One region of the Pseudoalteromonas sp. G5_S1_14_S5 genome, then DNA from elsewhere that is predicted to be linked to it. Evidence: riboswitches for the same ligand, from Rfam matches in the RefSeq annotation. Region 1 holds a riboswitch; the other holds the start of a gene.

Evidence for each region. A riboswitch is a leader RNA that binds a small molecule or an ion and turns the genes downstream of it on or off. The one in region 1 is predicted to bind lysine.
Region 2: another riboswitch for lysine. It lies ahead of ACTRWI_RS19935 (Na+/H+ antiporter NhaC family protein); the one in region 1 lies ahead of lysC (lysine-sensitive aspartokinase 3).

Annotation. Positions count from the first base shown of each region.
Region 1 covers NZ_JBQKUM010000019.1:56,213-61,591, reverse strand. Annotated here, with positions in the region: gene lysC (lysine-sensitive aspartokinase 3) at 1-914, opposite strand, end outside; lysine riboswitch at 1,023-1,200, opposite strand; gene ACTRWI_RS08055 (pyridoxal-phosphate-dependent aminotransferase family protein) at 1,388-2,527, shown strand; gene ACTRWI_RS08050 (PglL family O-oligosaccharyltransferase) at 2,629-4,392, opposite strand; gene uvrA (excinuclease ABC subunit UvrA) at 4,489-5,379, opposite strand, start outside.
Region 2 covers NZ_JBQKUM010000093.1:6,715-12,093, forward strand. Annotated here, with positions in the region: gene hisG (ATP phosphoribosyltransferase) at 1-546, opposite strand, end outside; His leader region at 600-736, opposite strand; gene ACTRWI_RS19935 (Na+/H+ antiporter NhaC family protein) at 927-2,519, opposite strand; lysine riboswitch at 2,632-2,809, opposite strand; gene ACTRWI_RS19940 (H-NS family histone-like protein) at 3,174-3,584, shown strand; gene ACTRWI_RS19945 (inosine/guanosine kinase) at 3,796-5,100, opposite strand; gene ACTRWI_RS19950 (hypothetical protein) at 5,203-5,379, opposite strand, start outside.

The sequences.
Region 1 (5,379 bases):
AGTGGAGAGCTTTCCACCTGCTGACGAATCCAAGTTCCACCTAATTCTGGTGCTTTTGAAGAGCCGACAAATACCGGAATTTGGTGACGTAATGCAGGTACGAGCGTGGATGGGTGAAGGATCTTCGCACCAAAGTTTGCCATCTCAGAGGCTTCACTGAAGCTGATTTCTGGGATTGGAGATGCTTGAGGTGCTATGCGAGGGTCTGTGGTGTAGATACCTGGAACGTCTGTCCAAATTTCTAAGCCAATCGCTTGTACGGACTCTGCAATAAGCGCTGCTGAGTAATCACTACCACCACGGCCTAAGGTTGTTGTATTGCCATCATTGTCCGCACCAATAAAACCCTGTGTGACTACAACTTGTTGTTGACACAGTGGAATCAGTTTCTCTTTTGCTAATACTGAAATATCTTCAAGCTGAGGTTCCGCTTTTCCGAAGTCATCATTGGTACGCATGACTTCTCTGATATCGAAACGAACTGCTGGGGCACCACGTTCGCGAAGGATCTGAGTAAGAAGGTATGTTGACATTAGCTCACCGCACGCAACTAAGTGATCGGTTAGTTTAGTGCTTGTCTGAAGTGATGCGGCCTCAGCAGCATTCGCAATGTCATCAAGAATGGAGTGAACCTCTTTTTCGATGCTGATTGGGTCAGTAAGTTGATCAAGAATGGCATTGTGGGTGTCCGTCAACTGGGTCATCACTGCCTGACGGCGAGTTTTGTCTTGAACACCGTTTGCCAATTCGACAAGTAAATTGGTTACACCTGAACACGCAGAACTTACGACTAACTTGGTATTTGAGTTGTTTTCAATAATGGCAGCACAACGGCTCATTGCTTCAAAGTTGGCAACACTTGTACCACCAAACTTAGCGACATTAAAAGAACCAGCTACATTAGATGCACTCACGATATATCTCCCACGACTTCCTAAACTAAAATTACGGTTGGGTAATCCAACGTCCAATGTTTTTCGAAGAGAGTTTTAGAGCAAAAAGAGAGGAATTATGTGAATAGTAACCTCAGAAGCTCTTCACCATATAGAAATGGTGACAGTTGCCGGGATTCAGCCCGCTCAACCGATAATAAAGGTCCTGCATCCTTTTATTATCTCGGCACTGCTCCCCATAAATGCTTTGTATTGGAAATGCGGTTCCACAAAACACCTGCCTGGGCAGTGCTCCTCTTCTGCTAGATAGCCATTTCATTGAACGTGTTTGCGCTCACAATGTCAATTGGTAACTTGAGATAATTTAAAAATACTTTAAAAATAATTTTAACAATTATGTGACAGTGGTTTGACCTCAAGACCTAAGGCTAATTGCCGACATGTTCGATTTGCTTTAGGGTGGCATATCAACACCATTAACGTAAGGGATTTACATGTCTAACTTAAAAAATACTTCTACTATCGATAGCTTTTATCCACCACATCGAACGTTAATGGGGCCAGGGCCTTCTGATATCTCACCTCAAGTGCTTCAAGCATTGAGTCGACCAACTATTGGTCACCTCGATCCACTTTTTATTGCAATGATGGATGAGGTTAAACAGCTTCTTAAGTATGCCTTTCAGACAGAGAATGAGTTTACGATTGCTGTATCAGCACCAGGCAGTGCTGGTATGGAAACTTGTTTTGTTAACTTGATTGAGCCCGGTGAAAAGGTCATCGTCTGTCGCAATGGCGTGTTTGGTGAACGTATGCGAGAAAACGTGGTGCGCTGCGGTGGCGAAGCAATTCTTGTTGATGACGAATGGGGTAAGCCTGTATCTGTCGAAAAGGTACAGCAAGCATTATCAGAAAACCCAGATGCTGTCGCGGTTGCGTTTGTGCATGCTGAGACCTCTACTGGTGCGCTATCGGATGCTCAAGCTATCTCTGCGGTTGCCCGACAGTTCGATGCATTGACGATTGTTGATGCTGTGACCTCACTGGGTGGTGTACCACTGTTAGTGGACGAATGGCAGCTCGATGCGGTTTATTCTGGCAGTCAGAAGTGCTTGTCTTGTGTTCCTGGTTTATCACCAGTGACTTTCTCTCAGCGTGCCGTTGATAAAATGAAAGCGCGTCAGTCACCGGTACAAAGTTGGTTCTTGGATCAGAGCCTAGTATTAGGTTACTGGAGCGGAGAAGGTAAGCGTAGTTATCACCATACTGCACCAGTCAATAGTCTTTACGCGCTGCATGAGTCTCTCGTGCTATTGAAAAATGAAGGCTTAGATAATGCTTGGTCTCGCCATCACGCTATGCATCAAGAGTTGAAAGAGGGCGTGGAAGCATTAGGACTGAAATTTGTTGTTGAGGAGGAGAGCCGTTTACCACAACTTAATGCTCTTTACTTCCCCGAAGGAATCGATGAAGCGAAAGTCAGATCGCAGCTTTTAGAAGAGTATAACCTTGAGATTGGTGCTGGCCTTGGTTCTTTGGCTGGGAAGGCATGGCGTATTGGCTTGATGGGCTACGGTGCTCGTAAAGAGAATGTCGCACTGTGTCTTAAGGCGCTGCAAGACGCACTTGAATAGTCAAATCAGATTAGTTTTAAAGAAAAGCGCACGAGGATCGTGCGCTTTTTTGTATTTACTCTAAAGGTGAGATGCGAAAGTCATACCTCGCTAGTGCCTAATTACTCTGCCGATGAGACGTTGTTTTCTGCTTGAGATACTTTCTTGTACTGAACCTGTGAAAAGTCTCTGTTTGGAAATAAAAACTTTGCTTCACTCCGAATTTGTTCCGCTTTACTCTCTTTTCCTAAACCTTGGTAAGCAAGGATCAGGTTACTGTAGAACGCTGGTCTTGGTTTACTCTTTATGATCTCTAGTGACCAATCAACGTAAGGCTGAATAAGGCTATGGTCGCCCTTATAGAGGCCAATGTTGAGGTAGGTGCTGTATATATCCCAATCGTAGCGATCTTTCCAAACCACAGGGTTGGTGACTTGTTTGAGAATATCTGGGTTTTTAGGTTTAGATAGCTCAAATTTGGTCAGTACATAGTTGGTATGCAGTGCACTCAACATGTAAACACTCACCAGAATGGGTAACACTAAGCTGATCACTCTAAATAATGTCTTACTGATGATGCTAAACGGCTGTTGATAGTGACGTGAAGAGCGCTGGTCGACCCAATAAATCAATATGATAAAGGTTATCCAGTGTATCGTTGAGTGATAGAACGGGTACTCTAGCTGAGAGTGTAAAAGTATCGGTATGAATAGCGCCAATAAAGCTAAGCGTGTTCCTTTCGCTGAGCTCGAGATACGCGACAATACTAGTACTGCGGCAATCAATATTCCTATGATAGGTACAATACCGCCCTCAACTCCCCAGAATAGAAACTCATTGTGAGGATGATCCATTGCTGGAAGCCCCGGATGATAGTTTGAATTGAGTTGATGCTGACGAGCGGTATACAGGGTGTACTCTGATTCAAATTTTCCGTAGCCGTAACCAGTAAATGGCTTCTCCACCAACATGTCTAATGTTTGCGGTAAGGTGTAAGCACGAGGGCTCTCTAGGTTCGCTTTTTTACTCGCTATACTATCTGTAGTGCTAAGACTGATTACTGAAAATGCAACTACGATACCGACAGCAACGGATACACACCATCCGTAGAATCGTTTCTTGGTCGAGAACTTGTAGAGGTAAGGCAGAATACACGCTAACCCAATGAGTGCTGCTAACCAACCTGTGCGTGATGCGATGATGATCAGCAGTGGTACCGTTAACGTTGGTGTTAGGTAGAGTAAAAATGATTCGCTAATCTTATGGTTGTACTTGGCTGGCTGCCTCGCCAGTAGGTAAGCAGAAAGGACAAACCCCGTCGCTAAAAAGCTAGCCATCACATTAGGCTGTTGGAAGATCCCATAAGGGCGATTAGCATCAGTGTTGTAGCCAAATAGGTTACCAGGCTCTAGCAAAAAATATTGTGCATAACCAAAAAGCGCTTGTATGACGACAGCGAGTACGATGAACCACAGCATTCGCTGTTTGTATTTGTTGCTGAATTTGAATTGTTGAAGAACCACGAATAAGGCAAAGCCAGCCCATAAGCCAAGTAATCGAGCTGAAGCCCCTTGCGGTGAAGCATTGCTGTATAGAATCGGTAATGTGAGTATCACGCAGCTTATCAGCAAACCTACAGTTAACTTGGAGTACTTGAGTGCTCGATTGGTCGCTAGTTGATAAAAACCAATGGCTAAAGTGAAGCTTAGAGCCAGCCAAGTCGTCGGATTAAAGGATAGAGCAAGCCCCGAACCTCCTGGGTTAGGCATGAAAAAGTGCATGGCGAGTAAGAACACAACAGCTAGTGAAGCAATGAATGCTTTGTTGAGAGGTAGCTGAGTGACCTGATGCTCTAGCTGGGTTCCGCTAGTGTGTATTGTTGCCATAAATCCCTAACCTTATACAAACGGAGCTTGTTCCTTTTGAAACAAGCTCCGTTACTTTAACATTTTTCTGCCTGCCCGCAGGACGCTATTTTACACCTAGTTCAAATTTAACATAGGCTTAAGGAAGCGTGCGGTATGTGAACCTTCGACTAGTGCCACATCTTCTGGTGTACCCTCTGCAACAATTTCACCACCACCTTGACCACCTTCAGGGCCGAGATCGAGTATCCAGTCTGCGGTTTTAACGACATCCAAGTTGTGTTCAATTACCACAACGGTATTGCCGTGATCACGCAGTCGATGTAATACGGTCAATAACTGTTGGATATCGTGGAAGTGAAGGCCGGTTGTTGGTTCATCGAGAATGTATAAAGTCTTTCCTGTATCTCGCTTCGACAACTCACGCGCCAATTTAACACGTTGAGCTTCACCACCAGATAGGGTCGTGGCGGCTTGCCCTAGGCGGATGTAAGAAAGACCAACATCCATGAGAGTTTGTAGTTTACGTGCGATTACTGGAACCGGATTAAAGAACTCACGTGCGTCTTCTACGGTCATTTCCAGTACTTCATCAATGGTTTTACCCTTGTAGCGAACTTCTAGTGTTTCACGGTTGTAGCGCTTGCCCTTACACACATCACACGGCACATAAACGTCCGGTAGGAAGTGCATTTCTACCTTGATAACACCATCGCCCTGACAAGCTTCACAGCGTCCGCCACGCACGTTAAAGCTGAAGCGTCCCGGTTTGTAACCGCGCGAACGTGACTCTTGTGTTCCAGCGAACAACTCACGAATAGGAGTGAATATTCCTGTGTAGGTTGCAGGGTTTGATCTTGGCGTTCGACCGATAGGGCTTTGGTCAATATCGATGACCTTATCGAAATGCTCTAATCCTTTGATCTTCTTGTGAGGTGCAGGTACTGCTGTCGTTGCACCGTTGAGTTGGGTGTGAGCAATCTTAAAGAAGGTGTCATTAATCAGTGT
Region 2 (5,379 bases), on a different contig from region 1:
TTTTAGGCCGTTTGCTTCTAGCGTTGCACCGGTAGAAACCAAGTCCGCGATTGCGTCAGCTAGACCAGCGCGAGGAGCTACTTCAACCGAGCCTGTAAGCATACAAGTGCTGAAATCAACACTCTGCTCGTCCATGTAGGCTTTAAGTAGTTGTGGGTAGGTTGTTGCAATTCGCTTGCCCGCTAGGTCTTGTGGGCCGTTGTACTGTTCGTCTTTATTGATAGCGATAGATAAACGGCAACCACCGAAATCTAGACGACGTAGTGTTTGGAACTCTGCAGGCTCTTTAAGAGCAAGGCGATCTAGACGAACTTCCTCAAGCTCATTTTCACCGATAAAACCAAGGTCAACCACACCATCCATGATGAGACCTGGGATGTCGTCATCACGAACTAATAATAGGTCAATTGGCATATTTAGTGAATGAACGACTAGGCGCTCACCCATGATGTTAAATTTAACACCACATTTTTTTAATAGGTCTTGGCACTCTTTACTTAGGCGACCTTTCTTTTGAATTGCGATTCTTAGGCGTTGTGTCTGCATTGCTGTATCCCTGTGCAAATATCTGAATTTATTGATTATTTAAAAACGATAAAACCAAAAAACCCTCGGAAGACTCTGTCATCCCGAGGGTTTAAATCTAAATTCTTTTGAATTAACCTCCGGGAGTAACCTTGCTCCCGGGTATACGTAAATCTCCCCGAAAGTCTAGATAGGGTGATGATGGTGATGAATGTTCATTACTAATTTACGCATACTTATCAGCTCTTAGGTTGTTTGCTGTCTTGTCTCCACACTAACCAAGGTAAGATCCTTTTTCAACCATTAATTAGAACTTTTTTCACGAAAACTAAAATTAAATTAACAGGCACAAAAAAGGGAGGCCAACGCCTCCCTGATAGTTTACTGATTAACTTTCGTTTTTAGCTTTTGCATGTCGCCATTTTGCAGCGAGAGAAATAAGCCAGAGCGAAACACACAGCAACGAACGTTAAAGCTGCCGCGCTGAATGCGATACCGATAGAAGCTGTCATACCTATGGTAATGAAGCCAATGCACGATACAAACGCTACTGATAGCGCATATGGAAGCTGTGTTGATACGTGGTCGATATGGTTACAACGAGCACCTGTCGAAGACAGAATCGTTGTATCTGAAATTGGAGAACAGTGATCACCAAATACCGCGCCCGCTAGAACCGCACTTAGCATAGGAAGAATCAGTGCGATATCAGATGCTGCAGCCATATCACCCGCGATAGGTAGCATGATACCGAACGTCCCCCATGAAGTACCGGTAGAGAAAGCCATGATGCCTGCAAGTAAGAACAGGATAACTGGTAGCCAGTGGTAATCAATGCTGCCTGCTACTAGAGAAGACAAGTACGTACCTGTTTTCATGTCACCGATTACAGAACCGATAGTCCATGCGAACACAAGGATTAGGATAGCGCCAAACATAGAGCTTGCACCGATCCACATCGTTCTTGCGATGTCTGCCATAGATAGCTTCTGCTTAAATACAGTCGCTAGCGCAACAAGAAGACCGATGATGCCACCGTAGACAAGAGACTTACCAACATCTGTATTTTCGAATGCACCAAGTAGGTTAAACGCTTGACCATCAGCAGCTAATGCTTGACCGCCTGTGTAAAGCATCGCTGCTACCGTCGCTACGATCAATGAAACGATCGGCATGATTAGGTCAGAAACAGAACCGTTCTCGCTCTCTTCGATATCTAGTTCTTCGTTTAAATCGTGAGCTTGTTGGCTGTCGTTGCCACCTTCAAAGCCACGACCTTGAGACGCTTCGATCTCGTGATCACGCATCTTACCAACATCTAGACCGAACCACGCCACTGCGAACACCATAAGAAGTGCAAATACCGCATAGAAGTTCATTGGAATTAGACGAACATAAGCGCCTAGAGCTGAATATTCAGTCACACCGTGTGTTACTAGGATGCCACCGATAATAGTAATTATGTAAGCACCCCAACTAGAAGCTGGCATGATCACACACATAGGAGCTGCTGTAGAATCAAGAATATAAGCTAGCTTAGCGCGAGATACGTAGAAACGGTCTGTTACAGGACGAGAGATTGCACCTACCGCCAAGCTGTTGAAGTAATCATCCACAAAGATAAATACGCCTAAGAAAGCTGCAAGCAGTTTAGAGCCACGTTTGCTTTTAACGCGAGACTGAGCCCATTCAGCGAATGCGCGAGTACCACCAGATAGTGTTAATAGCGCCGTTGTCATTCCCAGGATAATTAGGAAAGCAATGATGCTCATGTTCCAAGTGTTGATACCGCCATCTTCAATGAAAACACCAGATGCTTTAGTAAATACGTAGCTGGCGGCATTACCCACTGAGTAATCAGCAAGTAAGATAGCACCCATAACAATACCGATACCCAGAGAAACCAATACACGGCGGGTAACGATAGCAAGGCTCAAAGCCACAAGTGGCGGAAGCAAAGATAAAGGAGATGTTGCAAAATCTATTAAATTCATGATCTTCAAAAACCAGTTTTTTATTTGGCTAGAGATCTACTGCAGACAAACTTGATACAGATAACCAAGTTCATGTTGAACTAAGCGAAAGGGAAGTGAACACTTCACCCAACCCTACAGTAGCGCTCCATAGTTTAAAATTAAGACTATGGCAGTGTTGTACCTATTGAGCACAACCCCAGCAAATTGCTTAGATATACAATTTACTTCGGCAATTACACCTTTCACCTTCGTTCATTGGCATCACCCCAACGAAAACTACTTTTTATAATTGCACCTCTACGTGCGACAACATTATTAACCACTCAAACAATAGTTTAACAAATGATTAACCAAAAAGTCGCATCAGGTATCAGCAATTGTACCCATCAAGAGCAACAATGCAACATATCACTCCAAGAAAAGTAGCTTTTTATTTATGAACTAATGAACCAAAGAATAGTCAACATAGTGGAATTACTCCACCAGTCACATATCAGATATTAAGATACCCTTAATATCTATTGTAAATGCAATAGAAAGGAGCATGGGAATTTTCAACTATTCATCTCACTTTTATATTTAAATATGTAATAAAAGAAATACTGTTTGTTTTATTCCCAAGCTCTGTTTATTATTAGGGGGATTATTTAGTTTACCTTGATGGAAAATATCATGTCTGAATTAACAAAAACTCTATTAAATATCCGTAGCCTTCGCGCATTCTCACGTGAATTAACTCTTGAGCAACTAGAGGAAGCGCTAGACAAGTTAACTATTGTTGTACAAGAGCGTCAGGAGTCTGAAGCTGAAGAACGTGCGGCTAAAGCAGCACAAGAAGCTAAACTTTCTGCTATTGCTGAGCAAATCGCAAAAGACGGAATTGATGTTGCTGATCTTATTGCTGCGCTTTCTGGCGAAGCAAAGTCTAAATCAACAAAAGCTAAACGCGCTCCACGCCCAGCTAAATACAAATATGTAGATGCAAACGGCGACGAGAAAACTTGGACAGGCCAAGGTCGTACACCTTCAGCTATCCAAGAACAACTAGATGCTGGTAAATCTCTAGAAGACTTCGCTATCTAAGCGTTTAGTTTGCTTAGTCAGCAATCCAATTACCGACTAAGCAATAGAATTAATATTTAAGTCGACTAAAATATTATTTACGGCTTCAATATATCAAGAAACAAAAAAGGCTCCTTTCGGAGCCTTTTTTATATCTTGTTACTAATTAATGTTTTTTATAAACATTGCTGCGTATTTGATTAACTTGTGCGCAGCGGATGAACAAAATTTCTTATCTTTCCCAGTACGCTTCTTCTAGGCTATCTTCTCTTTCAGGAAGACCGCGAGATAAACGTGGAGAGTGCTGAACCAATACTTCGTAGCTCGCACGGTTCGAATATTTACAAACTTGTGAGAAAGAAGAATACGTCAAGAATGAATGCTGGTGCTTACTTGAGTTTGGCACGTTTTCTTTGTGGTACTTATTCGCTGCCATATCATGTAATAAAGCAGATAAAGCCGCATCACCTGCACCATTGGTATTTTTGATTTTCTCAGGACCGCCCATATAAGGCGCAATATGTGAATAAACTTTAGTAGGGTTTTCACATAAATCTTTATGAGCCGGACGGCTAAATTCATAACGGTTAAATTCAGCAATTGAACCTGGAAGTAAAGGCAGTGATGTTTCACGTTTCGCTGCATCTTCCGTGTAACCCGCCATAAATAGACCAACAGGGCCTGCAGTACATAGTACTAGGTCTACCCAATCTAGCGCCTTATCAGAAGCAGCGAGTGGATCGATTTCGCCAGTTAGGGCTTCGGCTTCGTCTTCATTCATTGCAACAACCGTTACATGTTGCTCTAAGAAATCTTTCCAGAATTCAGGATCGTCTTGAATAACGAATTTAGTACCCAGTGTTAAAACAACAGGCACATCGTATTTCTTCGCGTATTCGATCGCTTTCATTGTTGCTTCAGGCATCGGGTCACCTGGCTTACAACGAACTAAGTAAGCAGTTAATACCAAAGCAGAAGCACTTTTGAAAATCTTTTCAGGAATACTGTCTGGTTTTAGTTGGTTCATTTGTCCTTCGCTAATTGCGAAAGTACGCTCACCGTCTTCAGTAATTAATGCAAAGCAGCGACCAATTGCGCCATCTACCCCTTGTAAATGGTTCAAGTCCATTCTGCTTGATGTATTACATAAATAGCGGTAACCATAGCTACCAATTTTAATATCTTGGCTCATTACACCGAGTAGCGTTGAACGATCATCGGCTAGTACTGAGTAATTGTGCAATGTATTACCGATAGTACCACCAGCATATTCATTGGTAATTAGGCACTGTTCTTTTAGTTCTTGATATAAAGACTCAGCCGCTTCATCACCGATAACCAGTGAGTGTCCCTTACTTAAACCGTACTTATCAATAAGTTCAGAACTCACTTTGGCTTCAATATCAACCAAAGTTTGGTCAATACCGATAATATGAGTGCGTGACATTCTTTTACTGCTTTGAGCTTGGCTCACTAATGGGTCACGTGCGTGAACCGGAAAATAGTGCTTTGATTTACGTTGTCCAGGGAATTTCATAGGGCTAGTCTAAGTCAAGGGGAAATAGGTGGCGGATTCTACCGCGCTATATTTAACGCGGCAATCATTCAAACTATAGCAAACGTTTGCTGAGTTATTTTTTTATTCACCTTCCATAAAGCTTAAATCAGGTAGCATCTCTAAATGCTCGGCATAACGCTTTTGATTAAACTCTGAGCCATTTTTCATAACGTCAAATACTTCAACCGCAAGTGCACATGCCATTGCTGCAATTGCGTCTTCACGCGGTGTACCTGTCATCATAAGGCGCATTAAAGT